DNA from 3 places in the Variovorax sp. LjRoot84 genome. Region 2 is predicted to be linked to each of the others. Evidence: riboswitches for the same ligand, from Rfam matches in the RefSeq annotation. Region 2 holds a riboswitch; each other region holds the start of a gene.

Region 1 (9,951 bases), on a different contig from region 2:
CCCGGTGATGGTCGCCACCAGCGGCGACCGACTGATCGCTGAAGAAACCGTGCAGGTGCTGGTGCGCGAGCTGTTCCCGCGCGCCACCGTGGTCACGCCCAACCTCGACGAGGCGGCCCTGCTGATCGGCCATGCCATCGACGGCGTCGACGCGCTCGACGATGCCGCGAGCGAACTGCTCGCGCTGGGCGCGCACGCGGTGTTGCTCAAGGGCGGCCACCTGCCGGGAGACGATGTCGTCGATCTGCTGGCGGAGGCGAGCGGCGAGCGGCTGAGGCTGTCTTCCGAACGCATTGCGAGCCGCAACCTGCACGGCACGGGCTGCACGCTGTCCTCGGCCATCGCTGCACACCTCGCGCTGGGCTACGGGCTGGCCGATGCCGTGGAGCGCGCGCGCGGCTATGTCGTGGCCGCCATGGCGGCCGGTGCGGATGTGAAGATCGGTGCCGGCCACGGTCCGCTCAACCACGGCTTTGCGCCAGTGCCGATGGTCCGTCTGCCGTCGCCGGGCGCGTGATCCATGCCAGCACGAAGGTGAGGGCGAGCGTCGGCAGCGCCGACCCGAACTGAGGCGCCCATCTGGCGCAGGCGTGGTAGATGGCGATACCCGCGATCCAGATCAGCGCCGCGACCCAGTCGATCTTGCGCGCGCCCACCGCGACCGCTGCGCCGCCCGTACCCAGCCGTCCGAGGATCACGCCGTAGAGCGGCACGAACACCGAGCTCAGGAGCAGCAGGAAGGGCTCGAGCGAATGCATCGGCAGCACCAGTGCGAAGGCGATGCACGCGACCGCGAGGCACAGGCCCCAGCGCCGCACGCTCCAGCGCGGCTGCAGGCTGTGGGCCGAGACCGAGCCCGAATAGACGTCGCCATACGCGTTGTCGAGTTCGTCGATCAGGATCAGGCCCAGCGCGACCAGGCCGCCCTGCGCCAGCAGCAGCGCCGCCACGAGGTTGGTGCCGGGTTCCGCCACGCTCACCACCATCACGCCGAGCGCGTAGCACCAGATGTTGGCGAGCGCGTAGCCGACCCAGGTGCCGCCGAAAGCGCCGCCGAGCCCGCCCGCGCTGCGCCTGCCGTGCCGCGCGTAGTCGGCCACCAGCGGCAGCCACGAAACCGGCATCGCGATTACCAGGTCGAGCGCGCTGAACATGCCCATGCTGCCGTTGCCCGGGCGCGACCAGAAGGCCTCCAGGCCTTTGGCCTGAAGCTGCGTCGCGAATTGCCAGCTCAGCCAGAGCAGCGAGAGCACCACCAGCGGCAGCCCGAAGCGGCTCACGAAGCGCCGCACCAGCTTGACCATCGAGCCGGCCAGCAGCGCGAGCAGCACCGCGCCCCACAGCAGCGTGGTCAGCACGGTGCCCAGCGTGCCCTCCAGCGACCAGCCGAAGGCCTGCTTGCCGATGGCCTGCGTGCCCTCGCGCATGATCACGATCTCGAAGGTGGTCCAGCCGATCAGTTGCACGATGTTCAGCACCACCGGCAGGCGCGCGAAGGCGCTGCCGTAGGTGGCGTGCATCAGGCCCGCGCTGGCCAGCCCGCTTTCGCAGCCGAGGCGGGCGGTCCAGGCCAGCAGGCCGGCGCCGATCAACGACCCCAGCACGATCGCGATCGCCGCCTCGCGCGTGCCGACCGCCGGCACCAGGTAGGCGCCGACCTGCATCACCAGCAGGCCGACGCCGAGGCTGAACCACAGCGCCATGTGGTCGTTCCAGTGGAAGACGCGGTTGGCGTCGCCGAGTGGCGTCAGCGCCTCGTTGGAATCAGGTGTTGTTGCCATCCATTTGCTCCATTGCAAAGTGTTTGGCAGGTGGGCGAGGCCACGGCGGCAAGACCGGCACGCGAGAAAACGTGGCGGTCGCCGGACCAGCTTCCCTGCGCGAGGATTACCTCAGTCAGGTTCAAAGGGACTCTCTCAGCCAAGCTGCAACAGGCGTTGCGAGCCGGCACCCCTAGCGTTGCTTCAGGCTGGCGAAGCAGTTCGGATTGTAGAGCCGTGCGCCGGCCGAGTGCGACACGGCGACGTGAAGTCGCCGCGGACCGGGCGGCGCCTCAGTGGTCGATGGCGGCCGACAGTTGCCTCGCGCCCGAGTGGTCGTGGCGAATGAGCGGCAGGACGAAGCGGCGCGCGAGCTGCTGAAGCGTCCAGAACGCGGCAGCGATCCCGCCGGCCAGCAGCAGGCCGGCAGCGATGTCCAGCGGGAAATGCACGCCCACGTAGATGCGCGCCCAGCCCGTGAGGACCGCGATCGCCACGACCGCCAGCCCGGTCTTCCGAAGCGATGCCCGCAGGCAGAACAGCAGCCCGATGGTGAACATCACCGAGGCGTGCGCACTCGGCAGCGAGCCGCGCGCGCCATGGTCGATGTGCGCCGGGCTCAGGCCCACCATGAAGGGGCGCGGCATCGCGATGGCGTCCGCCAGCGCGTGGGCCAGCATGGCCGCCGCGGCCGCGGCGACCAGCGTCACCATCGCATAGACCCGCTGCGAGGGCCGGCGCCAGGCGACCCAGCCCATGAGGGCGACGCAAAGCCAGGACGCGCCCTCGGCCACGATGGATGCGAGCCACATGATTTCGGCATTCGGGGTGTGGCCAGCGCCAATGGCCTGGAACAGTGCGGTGTTCAACGCGAGCATGCCCGGCATCGTATGGCGGTCTCGTGTCGAACGCGTGAATGCGGCGTTCAGCCTTCGTTCAGGATGGTTGCTTTGTTCTTCAGCCCACGCCGAGCAGCTGGTGCAGCCGCGTGCTGGTGGTGGTGTACTGCAGCGGCACGGCCTTGCCCGGAAACACGATCGCGGTGGCGGCCCAGGCCGCCAGCGTCGCCTCGTGGAAACCGCAGACGATCAGCTTCTTCTTGCCCGGATAGGTATTGATGTCGCCGACCGCGAACACGCCGGCCTCGTGCGTCTGGAAGCGCTCGGTGTCGACCGGCACCTGCTTGCGCACGAGATCGAGGCCCCAGTCGGCCATGGGGCCGAGCCGCGGCGAGATGCCGAGGCAGGCGATGAGGGCGTCGAGCGGCAGCGTCACGGTCCGGGCGTCGGGCGTGGTGATCTGCAGCACCTGGCCGTCGAAAGCCGCGGGCTGGCCCACGGCGAAGTTCAGTGCGCCCTCGGCCACCAGTGCGCGCATGCGGGCCACGAGCGCGTCGTCGGCCTGGAAGCCGTCGCGCCGGTGCAGCAACGTGACCTGGCGGGCCTTGCCGATCAGCGCGAGGGCGGTGGCCAGCGCGGCATCGTCGCCGCCATTGACCACCACGGCCTGGCCGTCGAAGCGCTCCAGCGCCTCGGGGTGGTAGAAAAGCTTGGTGCCTTCAAAGCGCTGGATGCCTTCGAGCGCGATGCGCTTGGCGACGAAAGCGCCGACGCCGGCGGCGATGAAGACCGTCTTCGCAAGGAAGGTGGTGCCGGCGGTGGTGCCCAGCAGCAGGCGCTGATCGGCCTGGCGCTCGAGCGTCGCGACCTGCTGCTCGAAATGGAACTGCGGCTTGAGGGGTGCCACCTGTTGCAGCAGCGATTCCGCCAGGCCGCGCCCGCTGGTCGCCGGGACGCCCGGAATGTCGTAGATCGGCTTGTCGCCGTAGAGCTGCACGCACTGGCCGCCCGCGGAGGGCAGCGCATCGACGATGTGGCAGGGAATTTCGAGCAGGCCCAGCTGAAAGGCCTGGAACAGGCCGACCGGCCCGGCGCCGATGACCAGCGCCTCGGTCTCGATGGGTGCCGGCGTCGTGCTCAGCGGACCAACTCCCCGATCTTGTCGGTCTTGTCTTTCCACTCCTCGGCATCGGGCAGCGCGGGCTTGCGCTTGGTGATGCTCTTCCAGCCGTCGGCCACGGCGAGCTCGGCGTTGAGCTTGATGAAGGCGATCTGGTTGGCCGGCAGGTCTTCCTCGGCGTAGATCGCGTTGACCGGGCACTCGGGAATGCAGACCGCGCAGTCGATGCATTCGTCAGGGTCGATCACCAGCATGTTCGGCCCTTCGCGGAAGCAGTCCACGGGACATACGTCGACGCAATCGGTGTATTTGCAGCGGATGCAGGATTCGGAGACGACGTGAGTCATGTTCTTGGCTGGCGGGGAATGATCGGGAAAACCGCGAATTTTAGGCTTTTGCGAGAGCGGGCCTTACCAGCACGGCGGCCGAGGTCTTGTGGGAGGCAGTATCGACCAGCACCAGCGAACCCAGCGCACGCGATTGCGTGAAGGGCAGCACGGCCAGCGGCTGCTGCAGCGAGAGCACCACGTCGCCGATCGCATTGGCTTCGAGTCGGTCGGCCGGTTCGGAGTCGAGCGTCGTGATGTTCACGCGATCGACGATGCGCGCCACCTTCGCCTTGACCCAGCGGTGGCCCTGCAGCGCCCAGTAGACGCGGCCCGCGACCAGCGGCTCGTCGTCGAGCCACGCGATGGTGGCGGTGATCTCGCGCGCGGGCTCGAAGGCGTCCGGCGCCAGCAGCCAGTCGCCGCGCGAGACGTCGAGCTCGCGGTCGAGCACGATGCCGGCGCTGTGGCCCGCGTGCACCGTCTTCGGCTGGCGCGTGTGGCTCAGCACCTGCGCGACGGTCGCCGTCTGGTTGCTCGGCAGCACCGTGACGCGCTGGCCCGGCTCCACATGCCCGCTGGCCACGCGGCCCCAGAACACGCGGCGGCCTCGGGACGTGTCGGCCGAGGCCGAGAACTTCTCGACCCACTGCACCGGGAAGGCGAAGGGCACGGCTTCGTCCTGCTGGGTGACAGGCAGTTCCTCGAGCAGCTCGATCAGGCTCGGGCCTTCGTAGCCGCACCAGTTGCCGTGGCGCGAGGCCACGTTCCAGCCCTTGAGCGCCGAGATCGGCACGGTGGCGGCGACCTGCACGCCTGCAGCTTCGGCAAAGTCCGCGAGCGCGCCCGAGATGCGTTCGAAGGCGAGATCGGCATCGGCGATCGCATCGAGCTTGTTGACCGCGAAAACGATCGACTGCACGCGCAGCAGGTGGCACAAGAGCGTGTGGCGGCGCGTCTGCGGCAGCAGCTCGCGCCGCACCACTTCGCCGTCTTCTACCTCAGCGGCCCAGGCCAGCTTGGTGGCATCGACCAGCACCACGGCCGCATCGGCGCTCGATGCGGCCGTGACCATGTTGCGCGTGTACTGCTCGTGCCCCGGCGCGTCGCCGATGATGAACTTGCGCCGCGCGGTCGAGAAGTAGCGGTAGGCGACGTCGATCGTGATGCCCTGTTCGCGCTCGGCCGACAGGCCGTCGGTCAGGAGCGCCAGGTCGGTCTCGCCGCCGCGCTGTACGCCGGCCAGCTGGTCCTGCAGCACGGTCTTGCTGTCGACCAGGAGCCGCCCGATCAGCGTGCTCTTGCCGTCGTCGACGCTGCCGCAGGTGATGAAGCGCAAGGCCGTGCCGGTGTCGCCGTGGATCGCTGCCGCTTCGGCGGCGGGGGTGGAGGTGCTCGCACTCATCAGAAGTAACCGTCTTTCTTGCGCTTCTCCATCGAAGCCTCGGATGTCTTGTCGTCCATGCGCGTGGCGCCGCGCTCGCTGACTTCGGCTGCCAGCGTTTCCACCACCACGTCGGCGGCGTCGGCTGCCAGGCTGTCGACCGGGCAGGTGCAGGTGATGTCGCCCACGGTGCGGAAGCGCACGTCGCGCACCTCCACCTTCTCGCCGTCGCGCGGCGGCGTGAGTTCGGTCACCGGTACCAGCAGGCCGCGGCGCTCGACCACTTCGCGCTGGTGCGTGTAGTAGATCGAGGGCAGGGCGACGTGCTCGCGCTCGATGTACTGCCAGACGTCGAGTTCGGTCCAGTTCGAGATCGGGAACACGCGGAAGTGTTCGCCGGGCGCCAGGCGGGTGTTGAACAGGGTCCAGAGTTCGGGCCGCTGGTCCTTGGGCTGCCATTGGCCGAAGGCGTCGCGATGCGAAAAGATGCGCTCCTTGGCGCGGGCCTTTTCTTCGTCGCGGCGCGCGCCGCCGATCAGCGCATCGAAGCGGAATTCCTCGATCGCCTCCAGCAGCGTGACCGACTGGTGCACGTTGCGCGATTCGCCCGGATGGGCGAGGCGCACGGTGCCGCGCGCCATCGAGTCTTCGACGCCGCGCACGATCAGCTCGGCGCCGAGTTCCCGCGCGCGGTGGTCGCGGAAGGCCGTTACTTCGGGGAAGTTGTGGCCGGTGTCGATCATCAAGAGCGGGTAGGGAATGCGGCCGGCGCCGAAGGCTTTCTCGGCGCACTTCAGCAGCACCAGTGAATCCTTGCCGCCCGAGAACAGCAGCGTCGGGCGCTCGAAGGAGGCCGCGACTTCGCGCAGGATGAAGATGGTTTCTTCTTCCAGCGCGTCGAGCTGCGTGTTGGACAGGCGCGCGGGCAGGTGCGTGCCTTGCAGCAGCAGGTCGTATTCGGTGCGGGCGTTCATGAGGAGTATTCGGAGATCAGAAAATGAGGTTCAGGCAATGGCGCGAATCGGAATGACCGACGACACGGCGCCGTCGACATGCAGGCCGCATTCCTTGGCGCTTTCCTGCTCCCACCACCAGCGGCCCGAGCGGAAGTCTTCGCCCAGGGTCACGGCGCGGGTGCATGGCGCGCAGCCGATGCTGGGATAGAACTGGTCGTGCAGCGGGTTGTAGGGCACCTGGTGCGTGGCGATGTAGTGCCAGACGTCGCCCCAGGTCCAGTTCGCCAGCGGGTTGATCTTGACGCGCTCCGCCTGCTCTTCGATGAGCTCGACCTCGGCCCGCGCGCCGGACTGCTCGCGCCGCAGGCCCGTGATCCAGCCGCGCTTGCCCGCGAGCGCGCGCTCCAGCGGCTCCATCTTGCGGATATGGCAGCAGGACTTGCGCAGCTCCAGGCTGCGGTACATCGCTTCCTCGCCGTTCTCGGCCACGAAAGCGGCCGCCGCTTCCGCGACGGGGCGATAGATCTCGACCTCGCGGCCGTAGTGGGTCTGCAGGCGTTCGAGCAGTTCGAGCGTCTCGGCATGCAGCTTGCCCGTTTCGAGCACGAAGATGCCGGACTGCACCTGAAAGCGGTGCAGCAGGTCGGTCACCACCATGTCCTCGGCGCCCAGGCTGGAGGCCTGCGTGATCGGCGCGAACTCCTGCGCCGCACCGCGCAGCAGCGCCACGCTTTCGGCGAGCTTGGTCTCGAAATCGGCGGAGGGCTTGGCGTAGAGCGAGATGGCGTTCATGGCGTTCAGGCTGTTTCGCGCTTGAAAAGAGGCGTGGTCTGCACCGCGTCGCCCTGGTAGAAGGCCGAGAAGCGGTCGAACTGGCGCTGCGCGGCGGAGGCGTCGACGCCTTCCCTGAGCACGGCGCTGGAGAAACCGGTGCGTTCCATCTGCACCAGCTGGTCGATCAGCACGTCGCCGGTGGCGCGGATGTCGCCCTTGAAGCCGAGGCGGCGACGCAGCAGGAAGGCCTGGCTGTAGGCGCGGCCATCGGTGAACTTCGGGAAGTTCAGGTCGATGCGGTCGACGTCGTCGAGGCAGACCTCGATGGCCAGCGGGTCGGCGTCGTTGGGCAACTGCAGAACGTTCGGCTCGCCGTCGTCCACGTGTTCTTCCGCTGAAAGGATGCGCAGCGTCTTGTTCATGCCGCCTCCTCCACCTTGAAGCGCGCACCGTTGGCCGCGGCCTTGAAAGGCTCGATGCCGACGCGGCGCAGCGCGTCGATGAAGCTCTCGCCGCGTCCATCGATCACAAGGCGCGTATCGCGGTAGGTGTTGAGCACGGCCTCGATCACGTCCGGCACTTCGGCCGCCGAGAACGAGGGGCCAACCACCTTGCCGGGCTGCGCCGCGCCCGACAGCGCCGAGCCGTCGGAGCCGCCCAAGGTGACCTGGTACCACTCCTTGCCGTCCTTGTCGACGCCGAGGATGCCGATGTGGCCGCTGTGATGGTGGCCGCAGGAGTTGATGCAGCCGCTGATGTGAAGGTCGATCTCGCCCAGGTCGTCGAGCTCGTCGAGATCCTGGTAGCGCTCGGTGATGGCCTCGGCGATCGGGATCGAGCGTGCGTTGGCCAGCGCGCAGAAGTCGCCGCCGGGGCAGGCGATCATGTCGGTCAAGAGGTGCACGTTGGCGCTGGCGAAGCCGGCCTCGCGGGCACTGAGCCACAGCGCGTGCAGGTCTTCGGCATGGACCCAGGGCAGGAGCAGGTTCTGGTCGTGCGTGACGCGCGCCTCGCCGGCGCTGAAGCGGTCGGCCAGCCGTGCGGCGGTATCGAGCTGGTCGGCCGAGGCGTCGCCGGGCGCCTGCCCGATGCGCTTGAACGAGAGCGTGACCGCGCGCAGGGCCGGGTTCTGGTGCGGCGCCACGTTGCGCTGCAGCCAGCGCGCGAACATCACGTCGTCGGCCGCCTGCGCGCACAGCTCGGCATCGGTCTCTTCGGCGCTCTGGAACACGCGGGTCGCGAGCGTGGGCGGCACGAAGGAGGCGGCCACGCGGTCGTACTCGGCCTGCGTGATGGTGTGCGGCGCGCCGTCGTGCTCGAGGATCTGCTTGTACTCGGCCTCGACATCGTCGATGTAGCGCTGGCCTTCGGCCTTCACGAGGATCTTGATGCGCGCCTTGTAGATGTTGTCGCGCCGGCCGTAGCGGTTGTAGACCCGCACCACGGCCTCGAGGTAATTCATGATCTGGTTCCACGGCAGGAACTCGCGCAGCACGGTGCCGATGATCGGCGTGCGGCCCATGCCGCCGCCCACCTGCACGCGGAAGCCGAGCTCGCCGGCCTCGTTCTTCACGAGCTTGAGGCCCACGTCGTGCCAGCCGGTGGCGGCGCGGTCTTCGGCCGCGCCGGTGATCGCGATCTTGAACTTGCGCGGCAGGAAGGCGAACTCCGGATGCAGCGTGCTCCACTGCCGCATGATCTCGGCGAAGGGCCGCGGATCGGCGACCTCGTCGATCGCGACGCCGGCACGCTCGTCGCTCGTGATGTTGCGGATGCAGTTGCCGCTGGTCTGGATGCCGTGCATGTCGACCGAGGCCAGCAGGTCCATCACGTCGGCCGACTTGGCCAGCGGGATCCAGTTGTACTGCACGTTCTGGCGCGTTGTGAAGTGGCCGTAGTGCGTGGGCAGCTTGTGCGTGCCGAGCTTGCCCTGTGTCTTCAGCGCAGTCTTGTAGACCTCGGCTTCGGGCTCGTCGTACTCGCGCGCGATGCGGGCCAACACGCGCAGCTGGGCGCTGGAGAGTTCGCCGTAGGGCACCGCGACGCGCAGCATCGGCGCGTAGCGCTGCACGTACCAGCCGTTCTGCAGCCGAAGCGGCCGGAATTCGTCTTCGGAGAGCTTGCCGGTCTGCCAGCGCTCCAGCTGGTCGCGGAATTGCGCGGCGCGCTGGTGCACGAACTGGCGGTCGAAATCTGTGTATTGGTACATCGTGTGTCAGTTGCTGGAAGGCGGTGCGTCCACGGCCCGTCAACGCGAGCCGGGGAATGTAAAAGCGCGCCTTATGGAAACAAACTATTTTTTGGTTCGCGCCTTATGTGGATAAGCTTATTCGCCAGTCCCCATGCGGGTTGCCGGGCGACGAGATGCTTATTCCGGATAACGGCGGCGGCGGCTGCCGCGCGTCGAACACCGGTCGATTCTAGGAAGTGCTGCCTCGGCTCGTGCCGAGCATGTCCTGGATGTCCTCCAACCCGCGCCCGCGCGTCTCGATGCCGCTCCTGATCAGCATCAGCGCCGCGACCGCCATCGGCACCGCAATCAGCAAGGCTGAGGCGGTGAAGTGCCCGAACACGCCGAGCACGCCGAAGCCCGCGCCCAGGATGCCGCCGAACTTGGAGCTGGCCGCGATCACGCCCGAGCCCGTGCCGCGCAGGTGAACCGGGTAGATCTCGGCGGCATAGGGGATGAGCATCGCGATCACGCCGCTCGAGCTCACGAGCAGCAGGGCAGTGGTGAGCACCATCGCCAAGGTCGACTGCACCTGCGCCAGGCCAAGGCCGAAGAACACCAG
Region 2 (9,951 bases):
CCGCTCAAGCGCGCGCGCTACGGCGTCGACCCGGTGCAGCGGCTGCGCATCCTGCGCACGCAGGTCGACCAGTTGTCGAGCGACGAATTCCACATCGAGCTGGCCGACGTGGTGACGCGACTGCGCGATGCGCACACGCGCTACGCCGGCCCGGCGAGCCTGTCGACCAAGGTCGCGGCCCTGCCTTTCCTGGTCGAGATGTTCGGCCCTGCCGCCTCTCCGACCTACGTCGTCACTCGCGTCGCCGCCGGACTGGACGCGGCCTTCAAGCCAGGTGTGGTGCTGGAGTTCTGGAACGGCGTGCCGATCGACAAGGCCGTGCGCCGACACGCTGACGAGGAGGTCGGCGGACGCACCGACAGCCAGCGCGCCTGGTCGGTCCAGAGCCTGACCCTGCGCTCGCTGCAGTACGGCCCGCCGCCCGACGAATACTGGGTCGTGGTCGGCTACCGCAGCAGCGCGGCCGACGGCGCTCCGACGGGTTCGCCCCGCGAGATCAAGATACCCTGGCGCGTCGTCGACCCGGGCGAGATCGACGAGATGCTGCCGAGCGGACCTACCGGCCGCGCGGCCACGCGCCTGCGGCACACGCGCGCGGTCGATCCGGCGGCAGCGATCGCGCGCCGCGCCAAGATGCTGCTCTTCGCGCCCGGCGCGTTGACCGGCGAGCAGGCCAGTGCGCAGCCGACACCGAAGTCGTCGTCCGGTCGCAAGGCGCCGACCGCCAAGGTCATCGCGACCGAGCTCACGGGCACGCTCAAGGCCACGTCGCTGGCCCAGCCGGACGGAGCCATCGCCTACTTGCGCATCTACGGCTTCGACGTCCCGCCGGAGGACTTCATCCCCGAGCTACAACGGCTCATCCCTCTGCTGCCGGACAACGGGCTCATCATCGACGTGCGCGGCAACCCGGGCGGCTACATCCTGGCGGCGGAATCGGCGCTGCAGCTCTTCACGCCCAAGCCGATCCAGCCGACGCGCTTCTCGATCCTGTGCACCGCCTTCACGCGCACGCTCGCCGCACTGCCGGGCATGGAAGGAGAGCTCGGGCCGTGGAAGGAGTCGCTCGAAGCGGCGGTGCGCAACGGCGAGCTGTATTCGCAGCCGCTGCCCATCACGAGCTTCGCGGAGTGCAACGCGATCGGCCAGCAGTACGGCGGGCCGGTCGTTCTCGTGGCTGACTCAACCACCTACTCCTCCGGCGATCTGTTCAGCGCGGGCTTCGTGGACAACGGCATCGGCCCTTTCGTCTGCGTCGGCGAGGCCACCGGTGCCGGCGGCGCGAACGTCTGGGACTACGAGGATCTGCGCCTGCTGATGGCCGGCACCGACTTCGAGCTGCCGACGCTGCCCGACGGCATCGGCATGTCCTTCGCGTTCCGTCGCGCGACCCGCGCGGGCCCGTCGGAAGGCCTGCCGATCGAGGACGTCGGCATCAGCGGCACGCCGTACGCGATGACGCGCGACGACCTGCTTGCCGGCAACCCGGACCTGCTGGCCCATTGCTTCGAGCTCCTCAAGCGGCAGCGCCGAAGCAGCCTGATCGTCGAGGCGAGCAAGACCGCGCGCGAGATCACCGTGCGGCACGCCGGGCTGACGCGGCTGGACGTGCTCTTCGACGGCCATCCGGGCAGCAGCCTTGCCCTGCGCGCGCGCGCGCCGGTGGTCGTGCCGTACCCGGCCGGCACCAAGGTGGTCGAACTGTTCGGCTTCGGCGGCGAGGAACTGCTGCAGAAGCGGCGCGTGGAGGCACGCCGCTGACACGGCTCACACAACAACAAGGAGCACGCTCTTGACTTTCCGCATCTCCTGGGCCGCACTCGTCGCGGTCTCGTCGTTCTGCTGCGCGACAGCGTCGGCCCAGTTTCCCGACGCCCGCGACACGCCGCCGGCGGGCTGGGCCGGGCCGGTCTTCAAGCTGAAGCAGGACTACCCGCAGACGCTGCCCGCCGTCGGCTCGCGCCCGTGGATGAGCTTCGACTTCCGCACCCAGCCCAACGAGTACATCAAGGCGGTGCTCGACTACGCGCTGGAGGGCAACAAGCAGGTCGACTTCGTGGTGCAGAACAACACGACGCGCGGCTGGTACCACGCCCCGTGGATGCACGTCGGCGCGGCCGGCCGCGAGTTCGTGCGCGGACTCACGCGCGAGCGTAGTTCGCGCCCCGGCGAACTGGCCCCGACCCAGACGGGCACTTTCGAGAACTGGGCCGTCAGCGTCTACAACCCGCGCGGTGGCTACACGCTAGGGCGCGTGTGGAAGGACCCGGACGCACCGAACCCGAGTGTCGCGAAGTTCCCGGTGGGCGCCGTCAGCGTCAAGCTGATCTTCACCGAGGCGCCGGTGAGCCAGGTGCCCTACCTCGCGGGCTCGGTGGAATGGCAGGCCGACATCAACCGTAGCCACAACACCAACCCGCGGCCCACGCTGCGCCTGCTGCAGGTCGACGTGGCGGTGCGCGATAGCCGTGCGGCCTCGACCACGGGCTGGGTCTTCGGCACCTTCGTCTACGACGGCAACGCGCCCGGCGCGACGCCCTGGGACAAGCTGGTGCCCGTCGGCCTCATGTGGGGCAACGACCCAACCCGCGTGGGGAGCGGCCAGGCGCTGCAGCAGACCAAGATCAACGCCGACCTGCAGATCCCGCAGCACCTGGGCTTCGAGAAACGGCTCAACGGACCGGTGGACAACCCGCGCTCGTCCTGTCTGTCGTGCCATTCGACGGCACAGGTGCAGACCAACCTCTCGCGCCCGACGCGCGCGGCGATACCGCCGGCCGGCGCAACGGCGGCGACGCTGCGCCTGTACTTCCGCAACATCAAGTCGGGCACGCCCTTCGATTCGAACGCGCTCGCGCTCGACTACTCGCTGCAGCTGCAGAACGGCATCGCGAACTGGGCGCAGACCGAAGGCCCGTCGTCGAGCCCGCAGGGCGGCGCGCGCGCCACCATCGGCGCGGCTCCGCTGCGGCTCGACCGCTCGCACGGCATCAACATCCGGCCCGCGGGCAGGGACGACTGAACGATGGCCACCAAGAAGCCCATCGATCCGGCGGACAGCCCGAGGGTCGTGCTCGAAGGTCGCGTCGTCACGATGAACGGCAACGCCGAGGTGATTGCCAACGGCCGCGTCTACACGCACAACGGCGACATCGTCGCGGTGCAGGAGGCGACGGCGCCGGCGCCCGCGGGCTTCGGCAACACGGCGGTGAGCGCCACGGGCGGCACGATCTACCCCGGCTTCATCGACCTGCACAACCACATGCCCTACAACGTGCTGCCGCTGTGGCAGGTGCCGAAGAAGTTCAGCAACCGCGGCCAGTGGGGCCGCCACGCCGAGTATCACAGCAAGATCTCCGCGCCGATGCAGACGCTCGCGGCCACGCCCGAGCTGCTGGCGTCCATCTGCCGCTACGTCGAGGCCAAGGCGCTGGTCGGCGGCACCACCACCGGCCAGGGCATCACGCTGGCGAACCAGTCGGGCATCCGGCGCTACTTCCGCGGCGTGGTGCGCAACGTCGAGGCCACCGACGACGAAGCCTCGCTGCCCGCGGCCTCGACGCGCGTGCCCGACGTGGCGGCCAAGGACGCGCAGACTTTTCTCACGCGGCTGAAGAAGGAGAAGAGCTGCTACCTGCTGCACCTCTCCGAAGGCACCGACGCGACCGCGCGCCGCGCCTTCCAGTCGCTGCAGATCGGCGGCGCCAGCTGGGCGATCACGCCCTCGCTCTGCGGCATCCACGCGGCGGCGCTGCAGGCGCCGGACTTCGAGGTCCTCGCAGCCAACGGCGGCAGCATGGTGTGGTCGCCCTTCAGCAACATGCTGCTGTACGGCCGCACCGCCGACATCGCCGCGGCCAAGGCGGCCGGCGTGCCGATCTCGCTCGGCTGCGACTGGGCGCCCTCGGGCAGCCGCAACCTGCTCAACGAGCTCAAGGTCGCGCACATTTTCAGCGAGGCCAATGGCGGGATCTTCACGGCGCGCGAACTGGTCGCGATGGTCACGCGCGAGCCGGCCGGGCTGCTCGGCTGGGACCGCGTGGTCGGCACCATCGAGGTGGGCAAGCGCGCCGATCTCCTCGTGGTCGAGGGCACGGCGGGCGACCCCTACCAACAACTCATCCGCGCCAAGGAGTCGGACCTCGCGCTCGTGATGATCAACGGCGTCGGTCGCATCGGCGACGCAGCGCTGATGCGCAAGCTGGGCTTTGCCGGCGAGACGCTCAAGATCGGCGGCGCCAACCACATGCTGTTCCTTGCGCACCCGGGCGAAGATCCGCTGACGCAGAACCTCACGCTCTCCGCCGCAGGCGATCGCCTGACCCGCGCGCTGCGTGGTCTGCCCGCGCTCGCGCGCAGGGCCGAGCGCCCGCGGCCGATCTCGCCGATGGCGATGGCGCGCGCCGGCGCCAACACCTGGCGGCTGGCGCTCGACGAGATCCTCGACACTGGCGTCGAGCTGCGCGCCAACCTGCCGGTGCGTGTGCCGGGCGGCCGCACGCTGCGGTCCGCGGCGATGCGGCCGGTGTTCGCGGAAACGAAGAAGCTCTCGGCCGCCGTCATGCCGCTCGCCATCGATGCGCTGACCGTCGTCGACGATCCCGGCTACCTCGACGCGCTGGACACGCAGAGGAACGTCCCTGACACGATCAAGGAGGGGCTGCGCGACCTCTGGTCGTGAACGCCGCCGCACCATGGCCCTCCTGCGCGACGCATTGAACGACTTCACCATCAACTGGCGCAACGACCTCACGCCCGCCTGGCGCTCGGTGCTCGCCGGCGCCAGCCCCAACCCGACTGCCGTCGGCAGCGCGCTCACCTACGACGACCTGCAGCCCATCTACCCGTCGCGGCGCGACAAGCCTCTGCCCGGCGCGCGCGCCGATGCCCACGTGTTCCGCGCTTTCGACGGCCTCGCGCCCGCGAAGGTGCGCTGCGTCCTGATCGGCCAGGACCCCTACCCCGCGCTGAGCCGCGCGACCGGCCGCTCCTTCGAGCAGGGTGACATCGACGCCTGGGGTCTGCCCGCCGCGTCGGTCGCGAACAGCCTGCGAGTGCTGCTGCGCATGATGGTCGCGGCGCGCACCAACGATCCGGCCGTGCTGAAGATGAGCTGGACCACCTTCGTTCGCCACATCGCGACGCCCGCCGTCGCGCTCGAATCGCCGCGCGCCCTCTTCGACAAGCTGCAGCAGACGCAGGGCGTGCTCTTCCTCAATGCCGGGCTCACCATCACGCGCTACCAGTCCGGCGGCGCGCCGGAGCAGACGCGCGGCCACATCCCCTTCTGGCGGCCGGTGGTCGGCCAGGTGCTGCGATCGATGGCGACGCGAACGAGCGGACAGGTGGTTTTCCTCTGCCTCGGCCAACTTGCACAAAAGCTGCTCGCCAACGAAGGCGTAAAGCTGGCTGCCACCCAGGCGGGCACCTGGGAAACGCGGGCCGGCGAGGTCGCGCTGCCGCACCCGGTGGCCCCAGGCTTCATCAACGGGCCGAATCCGTTCGCAGCGGTCAACGCGAAGCTCGTGGCCTTCGGAGCGGCGCCGATCGCCTGGTAGCGCGCCTGGACCAAGAGCCTCGGGCCAGCGTCCTCGAGTTTCGGGGGGTGACAACCGACGTGGCGCACCGTCTTGTTGGAAGGCCGAAAGGTCCGCTGGCCGCAGCCCCTTTGGGCAGCAGGTTCGGGACTTCGGTTACCAGTTGCGCCAGTTTGACGCAATGCTGCGCCCGCATGCCGCTCGTCACAAGAGTTGACGTCGTTGACGATGCGCGTTCCAAGCAGACCATCCGCGCTGACCTGGGCAGACAACCTCACGCGCGGCGGCGACCACGTGATCGTGAACTATAGGCGTAAGACCGTGGGCCAGAAGGGCGGTGGCCACATCTCGCCGCTCAGCGCCTGTGACGCTGCGTCGGACTCTTCCTCGTGCTCGATGTCAACCCGGCTGTAGCGGGCTGGGTCTGGATGCCGACAGCCACTCTGGTGAAAAGCATGCGGGGTAGTTCGCCATTTCGCCTGCGTTCGTACGCGCGGACCTTCTACCTTGAGTACAGTCCGGAAGTTCCATTGATCGTCGGCCGGGCTCGTGTCTCAACCCTGCCGGATAACGCCCATGAGTTCGCCCAGACCCCCAACCCTGCACGAGTTCGCCGTACTGCGTGTGCTTCGCGCCGAGGCTGAGCACCTGCCGCGCACAGCCGCAAGGATGGCGGCGACCTATCTGCCCACCATCGAGTTGCCCACCACTTGGCGGCCGGTGCTGGCACGAGCGCTCGAGGAGCGAGCCGGTGACGTGACATGTCCGCCGCTTGATGAACTTCAAGCCGAGTACGGCAGATGGGGTGCATGGCTGCCTGCCGCCTATCACGGCGATGCAACGGACGCGCGCTACTGGCTGGTGGGTCTGCAAGAGCACGCGGCCGAGTACCTGCCCCGATCACCCCCCGCGCCGTGACGGGGTAGACCAGAGCAAGCGCGACAGCGGCCTGTTTGGCCTCCGGCCCGAGTGCGATGCCTTCGGCGGCGCGCACGATCTTCGCGTCCGTCACGCCGAGCGTCGCCTCGTCGTGCGCAGGCGCGCTTTGCTGCACCAGGCAGCTGTCGCGCTCGCGCAAGATGTTGCAGCGCCAGGTCGCCTCGGCGAGCGTGGCAGTGGCCTTGCGGCGCAGCTCGCCCTGTTGCACGGCCCCGAGATCGCGCTTCTGCTGCTTGGCGGGAAGAAGAGCTAGGAGCCAGTTCCGTGCGACGCCGGCCTTCGTGCGGCAGCTGGGCGAGCGGCTGGCGGCGCGCCGCCCAATGGACACGTGCAGCGGCACGCGTGGGGCACATGTAAAATCAATCGCGCTCCGGGGTGCACGCGACAGTGCTGAGATTCAAACCCGCGAACTTGAACCGGTTAATGCCGGCGGAAGAAGAGCTTTCACCTTGACCCATCGGCGAATCCTGCCTAGGTCAAGGTGGCCCTTCGGAGCATCCGTTCGACGGTCACGAAGGAGTCCTCATGAACAACACCTCTGCAGAGCGGCCCACGCACACGGCGGGTGTTGTGTCCCATGCTTTCCGGTACCCGCGCGTGCTGTCTATCGCCAGCTCCGGCGGACCGTTGAACCATGGGCACGCGCCCGAAGCGATGCGGCTCCAGCGGCTGAATTGAATGTCAAACCATCCAGGACACAACACCGCCGGGGCCACGAGTGCAACCGGCGAAATTGTCGCTGACGTCCTCGCCTTCATCGAGCAGGACGGGTGCACCGACGACGACTTCGATCGGCTGGCGTTACGCCTGTTCGCCCATCAGTACGGCAACAATCAGGCGTACCGACGCTTCTGCCAGCGGCGCGGCGCGACCCTGCGCAATGTGAAGCGCTGGAGCGACATCCCGGCAGTGCCGATCGACGCCTTCAAGGAGCTGGACCTACGGTGCGAGCCGCCGGCCGCAACGGACCGCGTCTTCATGACCAGCGGCACGACCCGCAGCGAGGTGAAGGGCCGTCATCATCATCCGACGCTGGCGGTCTACGACCGGTCGATGATCCGCAACTTCTCGAGTCGGTTCATGCACGGCAGCGGCCGGATGCGCTTGGGGATCCTGTTCCCCACCGAAACCGTGCTGCCCAATTCCTCGCTGGCCCACTACCTTGCGCTCGCTCTGAGTGAATTCGGCACCGAGGAGAGTCGTTACTTCGTGAGCCCGCAGGGACTGGACAGTCCCGGCCTGTGCGATGCGCTGGCGGACGCTGAACGCCACGGCTTGCCCTACGCCCTGCTCGGCGCCAGCTACAGCTTCGTGCACCTGATCGACGAGCTCAAGCAGCGTGGAAAATCTTTCCGCCTGCCGGCGGGCAGCCGGGTCCTGGACACGGGTGGCTACAAGGGACAGTCGCGCGAACTGCCACTCGACGCCTTCTATGCGGAGCTGTCCGCCCGGCTCGGCATCGAACGATCGCAGTGCATCAACATGTACGGCATGACCGAGCTGAGCACGCAATTCTACGACGCGGGCAATGCTACCGTGCCGTCGGTGAAGTCGGGGCCGCACTGGATCCGCTCCCGCCTGGTCGACCCGCTCACGAGCCGCGAAGTCGCGCGTGGCGAACGCGGTATCTTGGTCCATTGCGACCTTGCCAACTTCAATTCCGTGACCACCATCCTGACCGAGGACGTGGGCCTGGCAGCCGACGGAGGGTTCCTGCTGCTCGGTCGCGCCGAGGGCGCGCAGGCCAAGGGCTGCTCGCTGGCGGTGGAGGAATTCATCCGGGCGGCAGCGGCATGACGACGCTGCACGCGGCTGCCGGTTACTTGCCTGGCCTGGCGCCGGCGGAAGTGCAGTGGCAGCTTCTGGTCTTCGAATCGGGCGCCACGCGGCTCGAAGTCGCCGTGCCCGTGTTGAGCCCGCAACAGATGACCGCGCTCGCCTTGCGGGTCAAGCAGGCCTGCCGCCTCCATCTGAAGACGATGACCGTGTCGGAGATCGTGGCCGTGGTGGATCGCGCGATCGCCCGCCTGCTCGACCCGGCCGACGCCTACCGCATACAGGCCGACCGGCTGCTGCCGATCGTCAGCGGCTACGACGCCGATATGGTTCGCCTGGGACTCACGGCTTTCTTCAAGACCTTTCGCGAGCCGCAACTGCACCGCTTCGTCGCCGAAGACTTCGCCAATCCCAAAGTGCTGGACGAGTTCCAGCCGCGACCCAAGGGCGGCGCGGCCAGGGCGTTCGGGCCGGATCTGCTGGTTCACAGCTGGGCCGGCAACGTTCCGGCCCTGCCGCTGTGGAGCCTGGTCTGCGGATTGCTGGTGAAGGCCGGCAACATCGGCAAGCTGCCAAGCGCGGAGCCGCTGTTCGCGGGCCTGTTCGCTCGGCTGCTGGCCGAGGTCCACCCGCCGCTGGCCGATTGCCTGGCCGTGGTGTGGTGGAAAGGCGGCGAGGAGGAACAGGCGTCGGCCCTCTACGCCGAGGCGGACACGGTGCTCGCCTACGGCGCCAACGATTCGCTGGCAGAGATCCGCCGTCGGCTGCCGGTCACGACGCGCTTTCTGCCGTACGGCCACAAGCTGGGCTTCGGCCTGGTGAGCGCCGCGGCCCTCGACACTCTGCGCGCGCCGGCGACGGCACGACTGGCCGCCTGGGACGTGATGCGCTACGACCAGCAGGGCTGCTATTCGCCCCATGTCTTCTACGTGGAACGCGGCGGCAAGGTGTCGCCGCGCGAATTCGCGCAGTACCTCGCCAGCGAGCTCGCCAACCTGCAGAACCGTTTCCCGCGCCGGGCCCTGGCGCTGGAGGATTCAGCCGCCGTGGCCGGATGGAGGCAAGCCATCGAGCTGCAGTCGATGTCGGCGGGCGGCGAGTTTGTCAGCGAGCTGATCGGCGAGGACGGCGCGGCCTTTGGCGTCGCTTACGCCGATGAAGCATGGGCCTTGGCGCCCACGGCGCTGAACCGGAGTCTCCAAGTCGTCGCGGTCGACTCGCTGGAACAGGTGATCGCGCAAGTGGAAGCGCACCCCCCGTTCCTGCAAACGGCGGGCGTGGCGGCAGCACCGGCTGAACTGTTCCGGCTGTCGGAGTTGCTGGGAGCAGCCGGCGTGACCCGCATCACCGCCATCGGCTCGATGACCTCGCCGGAGGCGGGCTGGCATCACGACGGCCGGTTCAACCTGCTGGACCTGGTGCGGATGGTCGAGATCGAGCAGTCGGCAGAACTTGCAGCCGACAAGCTGGCGCCGTACGCGGACTAGGAGCGCTCGTGAGCTTCCTCGACATCGACAAGGTGGGCTTCACCTACCCCGGCTGGCCGCCGGTGGTGCGCAGCGTCGACTGGCGCATCGCGGAAGGCGAGTTCCATTGCCTGGTCGGGCGCAGCGGCTGCGGCAAGACGACCTTGCTCAAGCTCGCCGCGGGCCTGCTGCATCCCCAAACGGGCAGCATCCGGTTGCAGGGCAGGGAGGTG
Region 3 (9,951 bases), on a different contig from region 2:
CCTGCGGCCAGGTTCCCTGCCGATTGGCGGATTCACGCGCGCGCTGCGAACGACCAGACTGGTGCCAGTGGAAACGATGAGGAGCGCATCATGGCAACGGATCTCATGACTCTCGGCGTGCTTGGAATGGTCATGCTGGGCGGCTGGCTGATCGATCATGTGGGCCAGCAGGCCAAGGCGCGCCTCGCGCGCGCTCGGAAGCCGGTGCAACGCAGGCCCTAGCTCTGCTGTCATCGATCTGGATGACAGACAGGCGCCGCCCAGCGGCGCAACATGGCGGCCTCTCTCCTCGGAGCTCTCGCCATGTCTCATTCGAATTCCGCCCTGGCCCTTCGCGCAGCGGCCCTCTCGTGCATCGCGGGGCTCGGCCTGCAGACCCACGCGCAATCCGCGCCCCCGGACATCGCCACGCTGACCGCCAGCGAGGCCGCGCAGCGCCTCTGCGCCGGCTCGCTGACCAGCGAGCAGCTGGTCTCGGCCTACCTCGCGCAGGCCAGGGCCAAGCCGCAGCTCAATGCCTTCATCACGCTCGACGAGGCCGGCGCCCTCAAGGCCGCGCGCGCGGCCGACACCGCGCGCAAGCGCGGCGGCCCGTGCAAGCCGCTGGCCGGCGTGCCGGTGGTCATCAAGGACAACATCCAGGTCCAGGGCCTGCCCGCCACCACCGGCACACCGGCGTTGAAGGGTTTCGTGCCGTCGACGGATGCGCCCGTGGTCGCCAAGCTGCGCGCGGCGGGTGCGATCGTGCTGGGCAAGACCCACATGCATGAGCTGGCCTTCGGCGTGACGGGCTACAACCCCGCGTTCCAGAGCGGGCCCGAGGTCGGCGTGCGCAATGCCTATGACGCGACCCGCATCGCGGGCGGCTCCTCCTCGGGCAACGGCGCGGCGCTCGGTGCGCGCATGGCGCCGGCTGCGCTCGGCACCGACACCGGCGGCTCGGTGCGCATTCCCTGCGCCTTCAACGGATGCGCGGCGCTGCGTCCGACCGTGGGCCGTTATTCGCAGCAGGGCATCGCGCCGGTCTCGCACACGCGCGACACCGCCGGGCCGATGGCGCTGTCGGTGGCCGACCTGGCGCTGCTCGACGGAGCCATCGCCGGCGGCGCACCGTTGGTGCCGGCCGAGCTGAAGCGCGTGCGGCTCGGCGTGGTGCCGGCCTTCTTCGCGAACCTCGATGCCGACACCAAGGCCGCCACCGATGCGGCGCTGGCCAAGCTGCGCGCGGCAGGCGTCACGCTGGTGGACGTCGAGATGCCGAAGCTGATGGAGCTCAATGGCGCGGCCGGCTTCCCGATCGCGTTCTACGAGGCGCACGACGACATGGTGGCCTACCTCGCGAAGTACCGCACCGGCGTCGACATCCGACAGCTGGCCGCGGCCGCTGCCAGCCCCGATGTCAAGGGTGCCTTCGAAGGCCTCGTGATCCCGCGCAAGCTGCCGGCCCCCAACGGCGTGGTCGATGCCAAGCCTGCCTACGACAACGCTATCGCCAAGGCCCGGCCGGCGCTGCAGAAGCTCTACCGCGACACCTTCAAGGCGAACAGGCTCGATGCGCTCGTGTTTCCGACGGTGACGCGCGTCGCGCTAGCCGCCACGCCGGAGGCCAGCAGCCCGAAGAACTTCGGCGCGCTGATCCAGAACACCGACCCCGCCGGCAACGCCGGCATCCCCGGCCTGCAACTGCCCTCGGGCCTGGGCGCCACGAGCGGCCTGCCGATCGGGCTGGAATTCGATGGCCCGGCGGGAAGCGACCGCAAGCTGCTGGCTCTGGGGCTGGCGGTCGAAGGGGTGCTGGGCCGACTGCCGGCACCCACGAAGTAGTCAGCGATCGCTGCCGGGCGCGGTCCAGCCGGCCAGCGCCGAACGGCGCTCGATGCCGAGCTTGCCGAAGATGCGCCGCAGGTAGGTGCGCACCGTCGGCACGCCGACTTCCATGCGCCGCGCGATGTCCTTGTCGGTCAGACCCTCGCGCACCGCCCGTGCGACCTGCTGCTCGCGCGGGCTCAGCTGCGGCCACGCAGCAGCAGGCTTTGCGTCGACGCGCTGCGCGCGCTCCAGCGCGCCGGCGAAGGCCGGCTCGATCAGGTCCAGCAGCGCCTTCTCGTGCGCGCCGAAGTCGCCGCGTCCCCGGCAGCGCCAGATGCGCAGGTCGCCCAGCGCGCGCTCGCCATGGAAGGCGTGCAGGTTCATGCCCCAGTGCAGGCCGTCGCGCGAGAGGAAATCGTTGAAGAAGGGTGTGCGCATCAGCTCGCGCTGCGGCATCACTTCGGTCACGCGGGTGGCACGGCGGCGCGATTGCAGGACGAAGGTGATCGGATCATGGTGCTGGTGCCATTCGGCATAGCGGTCGAGATTGGCCGGGTCCATGTTGAGCGCCACCCGGCGGCCGAAGCTGCCGCTCTCGGCATCCCACACGAAGGAGGCGAACTGGTCGGCATGCAGCAGGTCGAGCAGTGCCCAGCCGATGCGCTCGCGGATCTCGCGTTCGCCCTGGCTTTCTGCGAGCAGCGCGAAGATGCCGCGCAGCGCGTGCTGTTCCGAAGCTCTCAGGTACATGGCCGCCTCCTCTTTGTGCCGAGCTTAGTGCGCGAGCAAGTGCCGCGCCATCCGTGGCGATTCAGGGTTTGCGAGAGGGTTTGCACAATGCGCGAGAATCTGTCCTTCCCTCATGTCCACTTCCTCTCCCAACTCCGCGCGCGTTCCCTGCCCCTGCGGACGCCGCGACCGCCGGGAGCTGCCGCTGCCCTATGCCCAGTGCTGCGGGCGCTACCTCGACGATTTCGAGCGCACGCCAGCGACGGACGCCGAATCGCTCATGCGTTCGCGCTACACGGCTTTCGTGCTCGAGCGGGCCGACTATTTGCTCGCTACCTGGCACGTGTCGACGCGCCCTGCGACGCTCGGCTTCGAGCCCGGCGTCAAATGGCTGGGCCTCGAGGTGCGCTCGCGTTCGGTGCTGGACGCCGACCATGCCGAGGTCGAGTTCGTCGCCCGCCAGCGCAGCAGCGCGGGCGTGGCGACCCGGCTGCACGAACGCAGCCGCTTCGTGCGCGAGGACGACGGCGCAGTCAGCCGCTGGTACTACCTCGACGGCGATCTGCGCTGAAGCCGCGGGGCAACTGAAAAATCTGTTGCCGCCGCGCGCGGCCTGCATTGCGCGCTAGCAATTCGATAGCGCGCGGCGCGCCATTGTGTCCAGAACGGAGACAGTCCGATTCCGTTTGGCCTATTTATCCGCGGCCGTTGTGCCCGCACACTCTCTTCCAGACTTCAACACAACCTGGACCAGAGGGCGACATGACCCGCAGCACGAGGATTCCGACCGCATACCGGCAGTGGCTTTGGGCCATGCTGGCGGCACCGGTCCTGGGCGCTGCGCTCTGGATGGCCTGCGCCCCGGCGGCACACGCCGGCGACGCCGCCGACATCACGCCTTTCTCGAGCGCGCGCGGTGCCGAAGCCCCTGCGCCGTGGCGCTTCACCACGCTGCCCAACAAGACGCCGACCCGCTTCGAGGTCGTGCAGCAGGATGGCCGCCGTGTCCTGAAGGTCGAAGCCGACCAGTCCTACGGCAACCTCGTGCATGCCACCCAGGTGCCGCTCGACGCCTCCACCACGCTGGCCTGGCGCTGGCGCGTCGACGACTTCGTGAAGGACGCCGACCTGCGCAAGCGCAGCGGCGACGACGGCGCGGCCAAGCTCTGCGTGTTCTTCGACTTCCCCACCGACCGGCTGTCCTTCGGCGAGCGCACGCGCCTGGCGCTGGCACGGCGCACCACGGGCGAGCAGGTGCCCAGCGAAGCGCTGTGCTACGTATGGGACAACAAGGAAGCCAAGGGCAGCACGCTCGTGAACGCCTTCACCCAGCGCATGCGCATGGTGGTGCTCGAGTCGGGGCCGGCCGCCACGCCGGGCACATGGGCGAGCGAGCGCCGCAACCTGTTGACCGACTACCGGCGCGTCTTCGGCGACGAGGCCGGCGACACCATGCCCGACGTGGTCGCGGTCGCGATCTCGGCCGACGCGGACAACACGCAGGGCCACGGGCTGGCCTATTTTTCCGACATCGATCTGCGCAGCATCGCGCCCACGCGCAGCGCCGGAGGCTTTGCGGCGGGGCGTCCCGTGCCCGGGGAATAGCGGATGGACGATCTCGTCACGCTCCTCTCGGCCCAGGGTGCCGCCGTGGTGTTCTTCGCCACGCTGGCGACCCGCCTCGGCGCGCCGGTGCCGGCCGCGCCCTTTCTCGTCATCGCCGGCGGATTGTCGGTCGGCGGGCAGGTGTCATTCGCCGCCGTGCTGGCGGCCGCCCTGGTCGGCAACATCCTCGGCGACGGCGCCTGGTTCCTGGCCGGGCGCCGCTGGGGCTACCGCGTGATGCGCCTCCTGTGCCGCATCTCGCTGTCGGCCGACTCCTGCGTACGGCGCAGCGAGGCCATCCTCGGCCGCTGGGGCGGGCTGTCGCTGATCGCGGCCAAGTTCGTGCCCGGCGTGTCGGTGGTCGCGCCGCCGATGGCGGGCGCCTTGGGCATGTCGAACACGCGCTTCCTGTCCTACGAGACCGTGGCCGCGCTGATCTGGACGCTGGGCTTCCTCCTGCTGGGCCGCATCTTCCACGCGGCGATCCAGGACGTGCTGGCGGTGCTGTCCAGCGTCGGCCTCACGGCTGCGGCTGTCGGCACGCTGGTGCTCGTCGCTTTCGTCGCCTGGCGCTATCGCCGGCGCCGCATCGCGCTCGCTGCCGACGACATCGAGCATATCGAGGCCGGCGCGCTGCGCGAAGCCTTCGCGGCCGGTGCCCGCCCGACGCTGATCGACGTGCGCTCCGCCGAGGGACGCGCGCTGGATCCGCGCGCGATTCCGGGCGCCATCGGCATCGCGCTGCGCGAGCTCCCCGTCGAGCTGGCTGCCTTTGCCGACGGGCGCGAACTCATCGTGTTCTGCGACTGCCCCAACGACGAGTCCGCCATCGCTGCCGCGCGCGTGCTGATGAAGGCCGGTTTGCCGCGCGTGCGCGTGCTCGCCGGCGGGCTCTCGGCCTGGAGCGCCGCCGCCGCGATCGAGGTCGATGAAGAGGCACTGCCGGCCGGCGCGCCGGACATCGCCGCACATCCCGCTTGATCCCTGCCGCGAACGAGGCCTAGAATCGGTCCCGCTCCGGGGTGCACGCAGATGTGTGCTGAGATGGCCAAACGCCGAACCCGCGAACTTGATCTGGTTCATACCAGCGTAAGAAGAGCTGCGACTCCCCGGCCCCGGACATTCTTTTTTCCGCCGTGCCGATCCTGGAGCGATCGCGGAGCACCCGTCCAACGAACCGGAGTGCCCCGCATGAATGCCCCTGACAAGTTCGCCTCGCTGCTCACGCTGACGCGCGAGCCCTTTCCTGCCTCGACCAAGAGCGCCATCGCCGGCAGCCGGCCCGACCTGCGCGTGCCTGTGCGCGACGTGCTGCTCACCAACGGCGAGCAGGTGTCGCTCTACGACACCTCGGGCCCGTACTCGGACCCTTCGGCCGAGATCGACGTGCGCCAGGGCCTGCCCGGCGTGCGCGGCGCCTGGATCGCCGAGCGCGGCGACACCGAAAGCTATCAAGGCCGCACCCACCAGATGCTCGACGACGGCGCCACCCATGCCGACCGCGATGCGCAGCGCCTGGCCGAGCTGCGCGCCGCCGCCTCGGGGCTGCAGCGCACGCCGCTGCGTGCCAAGTCCGGCATGAACGTGAGCCAGATGCACTATGCGCGCCGCGGCATCGTCACGCCCGAGATGGAATACGTGGCGCTGCGCGAGAACGGCAAGCGCGAATGGATGGCCGAGTACCTGGCCGACGCGGCGCGCGAGAAGCGCCTGGCCGGCAACCCGATGGGCGCGCGGATCCCGAAGATCATCACGCCCGAGTTCGTGCGCGACGAGGTGGCGCGCGGCCGCGCCATCATCCCGGCCAACATCAACCATCCGGAAGTCGAGCCGATGGCGATCGGGCGCAACTTCCTGGTCAAGATCAACGCCAACATCGGCAACTCGGCCGTCACTTCCAGCATCGAGGAAGAGGTGGAAAAACTGGTGTGGGCGATCCGCTGGGGCGCCGACAACGTGATGGACCTGTCCACCGGCCGCAACATCCACACCACGCGCGACTGGATCGTGCGCAACAGCCCGGTGCCCATCGGCACGGTGCCGATCTACCAGGCGCTCGAGAAGGTCGGCGGCGTGGCGGAAGACCTCACGTGGGAGATCTACCGCGACACGCTGATCGAGCAGGCCGAGCAGGGCGTGGACTACTTCACCATCCATGCCGGGCTGCGCCTGCCCTTCATCCATCTCACGGCCGATCGCCGCACCGGCATCGTCTCGCGCGGCGGCTCGATCATGGCCAAGTGGTGCATCGCGCACCACCAGGAGAGCTTCCTCTACACGCGTTTCGAGGAGATCTGCGAGATCATGAAGGCCTACGACGTGAGCTTCTCGCTCGGCGACGGCCTGCGTCCCGGCTGCGCCGCGGACGCCAACGACGAGGCCCAGTTCGCCGAGCTGCGCACGCTGGGCGAGCTCACGCAGATCGCGTGGAAGCATGACGTGCAGACCATGATCGAGGGCCCCGGCCACGTGCCCATGCACATGATCCAGGCCAACATGGACGAGCAGCTGAAGCACTGCCACGAGGCGCCTTTCTACACGCTTGGCCCGCTGACCATCGACATCGCGCCGGGCTACGACCACATCGCGAGCGCGATCGGCGCCGCCATGATCGGCTGGGCCGGCACCGCGATGCTGTGCTACGTCACGCCCAAGGAGCACCTGGGCCTGCCGGACCGCGACGACGTGAAGCAGGGCATCATCGCGTACAAGATCGCGGCCCACGCAGCCGACGTGGCCAAGGGCCATCCGGGCGCGCGGGCGCGCGACGACGCGCTCAGCAAGGCGCGCTTCGAGTTCCGCTGGCAGGACCAGTTCAACCTCGGCCTGGACCCCGACACCGCGCGCGAATTCCACGACGAGACCTTGCCCAAGGACTCGAGCAAGGTGGCGCATTTCTGCTCGATGTGCGGCCCGAAGTTCTGCTCGATGAAGATCACGCAGGAGGTGCGCGAGTACGCGGCGCAGCGCGGCATCGACGAGGCGAAGGCCCTGGACGAGGGCATGGCGGGCAAGTCGGCCGAGTTCAAGGCCGGCGGGGGCGAGATCTACATCCCGATCCAGGCGCGTTGAGCCGGGAAGGCAGAGGGTGGTTGATACCATCGCCCCATGCCTTCCATCCCCTTCGACGCCGTCCTCTTCGACTGCGACGGCGTCCTCGTCGACTCCGAACCCATCACCAACCGCGTGCTCGCCGAGATGCTCGGCGAGCTCGGCTGGCAGCTCACGGTGGAAGAGTCGATGCGCCTTTTCACCGGCAAGGCGGTGAAGGACGAGGCCGCGCTGATCGAGGCCAACACCGGCTTCGCCATCACGCCCGAATGGCTGCACGGCTTTCGCGGCCGCCGCAACGAGGCGCTCGAACGCGAGTTGGTCGCGATCCCCAACGCGGCCGGCGCGGTGCGCGCGCTGCACGCGGCGTTCGACGGGCGCATCGCCTGCGCTTCGGGCGCCGACCGCCACAAGGTGGAGTTGCAGCTCGACAAGATCGGCATCCTCGACTGCTTCGCCGGCCGGATCTTCAGCGGCCACGAGATGCCGCGCTCCAAGCCCGCGCCCGACGTGTACCTGGCCGCTGCCGCGGCGCTGGGCGTCGATCCGGCGCGCTGCGCGGTGGTCGAGGACACGGTGACCGGCGCGACGGCCGGCGTCGCCGCGGGCGCCACCGTGTTCGGCTACAGCCCTTCCGATCTCGGCCACAGCGGGCCGGAGGCGCTGCTGGCCGTTGGCGTGACGCAGGTGTTCAGCGACATGGCGCAGCTGCCGGCGCTGCTGGCCGCCCGCGAGCGCTGAGCGGAAAAGAAAAACTTCAGTTCGCGCGCTGCGTGGCGGCCTTGGCCATCGCGGCAAGGGCCTGCGTCATGGCCTGGGCGCGTGCCGACCAGAAACGGGCGATCAGCTTGTCGGCGTTCTCGACCACCGCGGGATGGATGCGCGAGCGGCCCGAGGTGGCGGCGAATTCGACCAGGGCCGCGTATTCGGAGGTGTCGGTGTCGGGAGTGTGCATGCCTCGATCCTAGGGCGGGAGGGCTCGCGCCTTGAGCGCAGGTGCGAGCGCAGCGATGAACTTTGTCACGGATCATCCTCGCGAGGCAAGCCTGCGACCGGCCTCCGATGCGCCGCCGCGACGAAATGCGCCGGGTGTTACACCTGCCCAGGTCCGGAACGCACGGGAAAAGCTTTTTTCGTTGCGAAATCCCACCGCCAGCGCAATCTGCTTGATCGGCCGCTCGGTGCGGCGCAGCTGCTCGGCCGCCTGCTCGTGCCGCACTTCGTCCTTCAGCGCCTGCAGCGACACGCCTTCTTCCTGCAGCTGGCGATGCAGCGTACGGGCCGACAGGTTCAGGATCGCAGCCAGCGCCTCGGCCGTGGCCGCCTCCCTGCCGCGCGTGCGCAACAGCTCGCGCACGCGCTGGCCCAGCAGCCGGTCACGGCGGTACTGCAGCACGGTGAGCGGCAGCGCGCGCCGCAGCATGGTGCGCAGCGCCTGCTCGTCGCGCTGCAGCGGCAGGGCCAGGTAGCGCTCGTCGAAGCTGTAGCTGGCAGCCTCGGCGCCGAAGCGCAGCTCGCCGCCGAACATCAGCGGATAGGCATCGCGGTGCGGCGGCGCCTCGAAGGGAAAGCTGGCCTCGCGCAGCGAGACCCGCGAATCGATGACCCAGGAGGCATAGCCGTGCAGGAAGCGCAGGTTCGACACCAGGCAGAACTCGCGCAGCTCGCCGAGCGCGGCGTGCTCCCGGATCAACACCGTCGCCACGCCGCCGGCCACCTTCAGTTCGAGCGCGATGTCCTCGGTCAGGAGCCGGTGGTGCCGGCACCAGCGCTTGATGGCAACCCCGAGGTTGGGTGAGTTCAGCGAGGCGCGGCACAGCATGCCGTAGGTGCCCCAGGGCAGGCGGCGGCCGAACCAGCCGAGCGCCTCGTCGTCGAGCTCCTGCATCGCGAAACCCGACAGAACCTCGAACTGTGCGGCCGTCACGCGGGCCTGGGCATTCTTCAGATCGCGCGGCGCAATCTGTGCCACTTCCAGGGCCCGGGACGGGTCCATGCCGTAGCGCTCGTAGCCCAGCACGATCGCTCGCACGAAGGCCATTGGCGTGGCGGCGCGGACGGCCGGTTTGAAGAGGGAAGACGACATGGAAGAACGCGATCTCGATGACGCAATATGCAACCATTGTGGCGCCAATTGCAACGGCAGGGGGCGTAAGCTGCGGCTTCCCGCGCGGGATTTCCGGCGCGAGCCACACCGCCTGAGAGGAGACAACCCCATGCATGACCCCGGCCTGAACTTCGACCTGGGCGAGACCATCGATTCGCTGCGCGATGCGATCCAGAACTTCGCCGCCAACGAGATCGCGCCGCGCGCGGCCGACATCGATCGCGAAAACCTGTTCCCCCACGACCTCTGGAAGAAGCTCGGCGAGCTCGGCCTGCACGGCATGACGGTGAAGGAGGAATACGGCGGCACCGAGCTCGGCTATCTTGCCCACATCGTGGCGATGGAAGAGGTGTCGCGGGCCTCGGCCTCGGTCGGTCTCTCCTACGGCGCGCACTCCAACCTGTGCGTGAACCAGATCCACCGCAACGGCAGCGAAGCGCAGAAGAAGAAATACCTGCCGAAGCTGGTGAGCGGCGAGCACGTGGGTGCGCTCGCGATGAGCGAGCCCAACGCCGGCTCCGACGTGGTCAGCATGAAGCTGCGCGCCGAGAAGAAGGGCGACCGCTACGTGCTCAACGGCGGCAAGATGTGGATCACCAATGGCGGCGACGCCGACACGCTGGTGATCTACGCCAAGACGGAGCCCGAGA

The links. A riboswitch is a leader RNA that binds a small molecule or an ion and turns the genes downstream of it on or off. The one in region 2 is predicted to bind thiamine pyrophosphate.
Region 1: another riboswitch for thiamine pyrophosphate. It lies ahead of ACSQ9I_RS15955 (purine-cytosine permease family protein); the one in region 2 lies ahead of ACSQ9I_RS36620 (long-chain fatty acid--CoA ligase).
Region 3: another riboswitch for thiamine pyrophosphate. It lies ahead of thiC (phosphomethylpyrimidine synthase ThiC); the one in region 2 lies ahead of ACSQ9I_RS36620 (long-chain fatty acid--CoA ligase).

What each region holds. Positions count from the first base shown of each region.
Region 1 covers NZ_CAXUTE020000001.1:3,177,655-3,187,605, reverse strand. The annotation lists gene thiD (bifunctional hydroxymethylpyrimidine kinase/phosphomethylpyrimidine kinase) at 1-517, shown strand, start outside; gene ACSQ9I_RS15955 (purine-cytosine permease family protein) at 462-1,781, opposite strand; TPP riboswitch at 1,857-1,965, opposite strand; gene ACSQ9I_RS15950 (phosphatase PAP2 family protein) at 2,054-2,638, opposite strand; gene ACSQ9I_RS15945 (NAD(P)/FAD-dependent oxidoreductase) at 2,718-3,779, opposite strand; gene fdxA (ferredoxin FdxA) at 3,737-4,066, opposite strand; gene ACSQ9I_RS15935 (sulfate adenylyltransferase subunit 1) at 4,107-5,450, opposite strand; gene cysD (sulfate adenylyltransferase subunit CysD) at 5,450-6,403, opposite strand; gene ACSQ9I_RS15925 (phosphoadenylyl-sulfate reductase) at 6,434-7,177, opposite strand; gene ACSQ9I_RS15920 (DUF934 domain-containing protein) at 7,183-7,581, opposite strand; gene ACSQ9I_RS15915 (nitrite/sulfite reductase) at 7,578-9,368, opposite strand; gene ACSQ9I_RS15910 (MFS transporter) at 9,580-9,951, opposite strand, start outside.
Region 2 covers NZ_CAXUTE020000002.1:1,214,711-1,224,661, forward strand. The annotation lists gene ACSQ9I_RS36590 (S41 family peptidase) at 1-1,761, shown strand, start outside; gene ACSQ9I_RS36595 (hypothetical protein) at 1,793-3,022, shown strand; gene ACSQ9I_RS36600 (amidohydrolase family protein) at 3,026-4,681, shown strand; gene ACSQ9I_RS36605 (hypothetical protein) at 4,695-5,558, shown strand; gene ACSQ9I_RS36610 (phytochelatin synthase family protein) at 5,766-5,951, shown strand; gene ACSQ9I_RS36615 (hypothetical protein) at 6,114-6,455, shown strand; TPP riboswitch at 6,838-6,931, shown strand; gene ACSQ9I_RS36620 (long-chain fatty acid--CoA ligase) at 7,155-8,273, shown strand; gene ACSQ9I_RS36625 (acyl-CoA reductase) at 8,270-9,739, shown strand; gene ACSQ9I_RS36630 (ABC transporter ATP-binding protein) at 9,748-9,951, shown strand, end outside.
Region 3 covers NZ_CAXUTE020000001.1:919,692-929,642, forward strand. The annotation lists gene ACSQ9I_RS04625 (hypothetical protein) at 91-222, shown strand; gene iaaH (indoleacetamide hydrolase) at 304-1,824, shown strand; gene ACSQ9I_RS04635 (response regulator transcription factor) at 1,825-2,559, opposite strand; gene ACSQ9I_RS04640 (YchJ family protein) at 2,672-3,109, shown strand; gene ACSQ9I_RS04645 (DUF3047 domain-containing protein) at 3,301-4,143, shown strand; gene ACSQ9I_RS04650 (rhodanese-like domain-containing protein) at 4,147-5,124, shown strand; TPP riboswitch at 5,152-5,256, shown strand; gene thiC (phosphomethylpyrimidine synthase ThiC) at 5,335-7,215, shown strand; gene ACSQ9I_RS04660 (HAD family hydrolase) at 7,252-7,935, shown strand; gene ACSQ9I_RS04665 (hypothetical protein) at 7,952-8,149, opposite strand; gene ACSQ9I_RS04670 (AraC family transcriptional regulator) at 8,222-9,280, opposite strand; gene ACSQ9I_RS04675 (isovaleryl-CoA dehydrogenase) at 9,411-9,951, shown strand, end outside.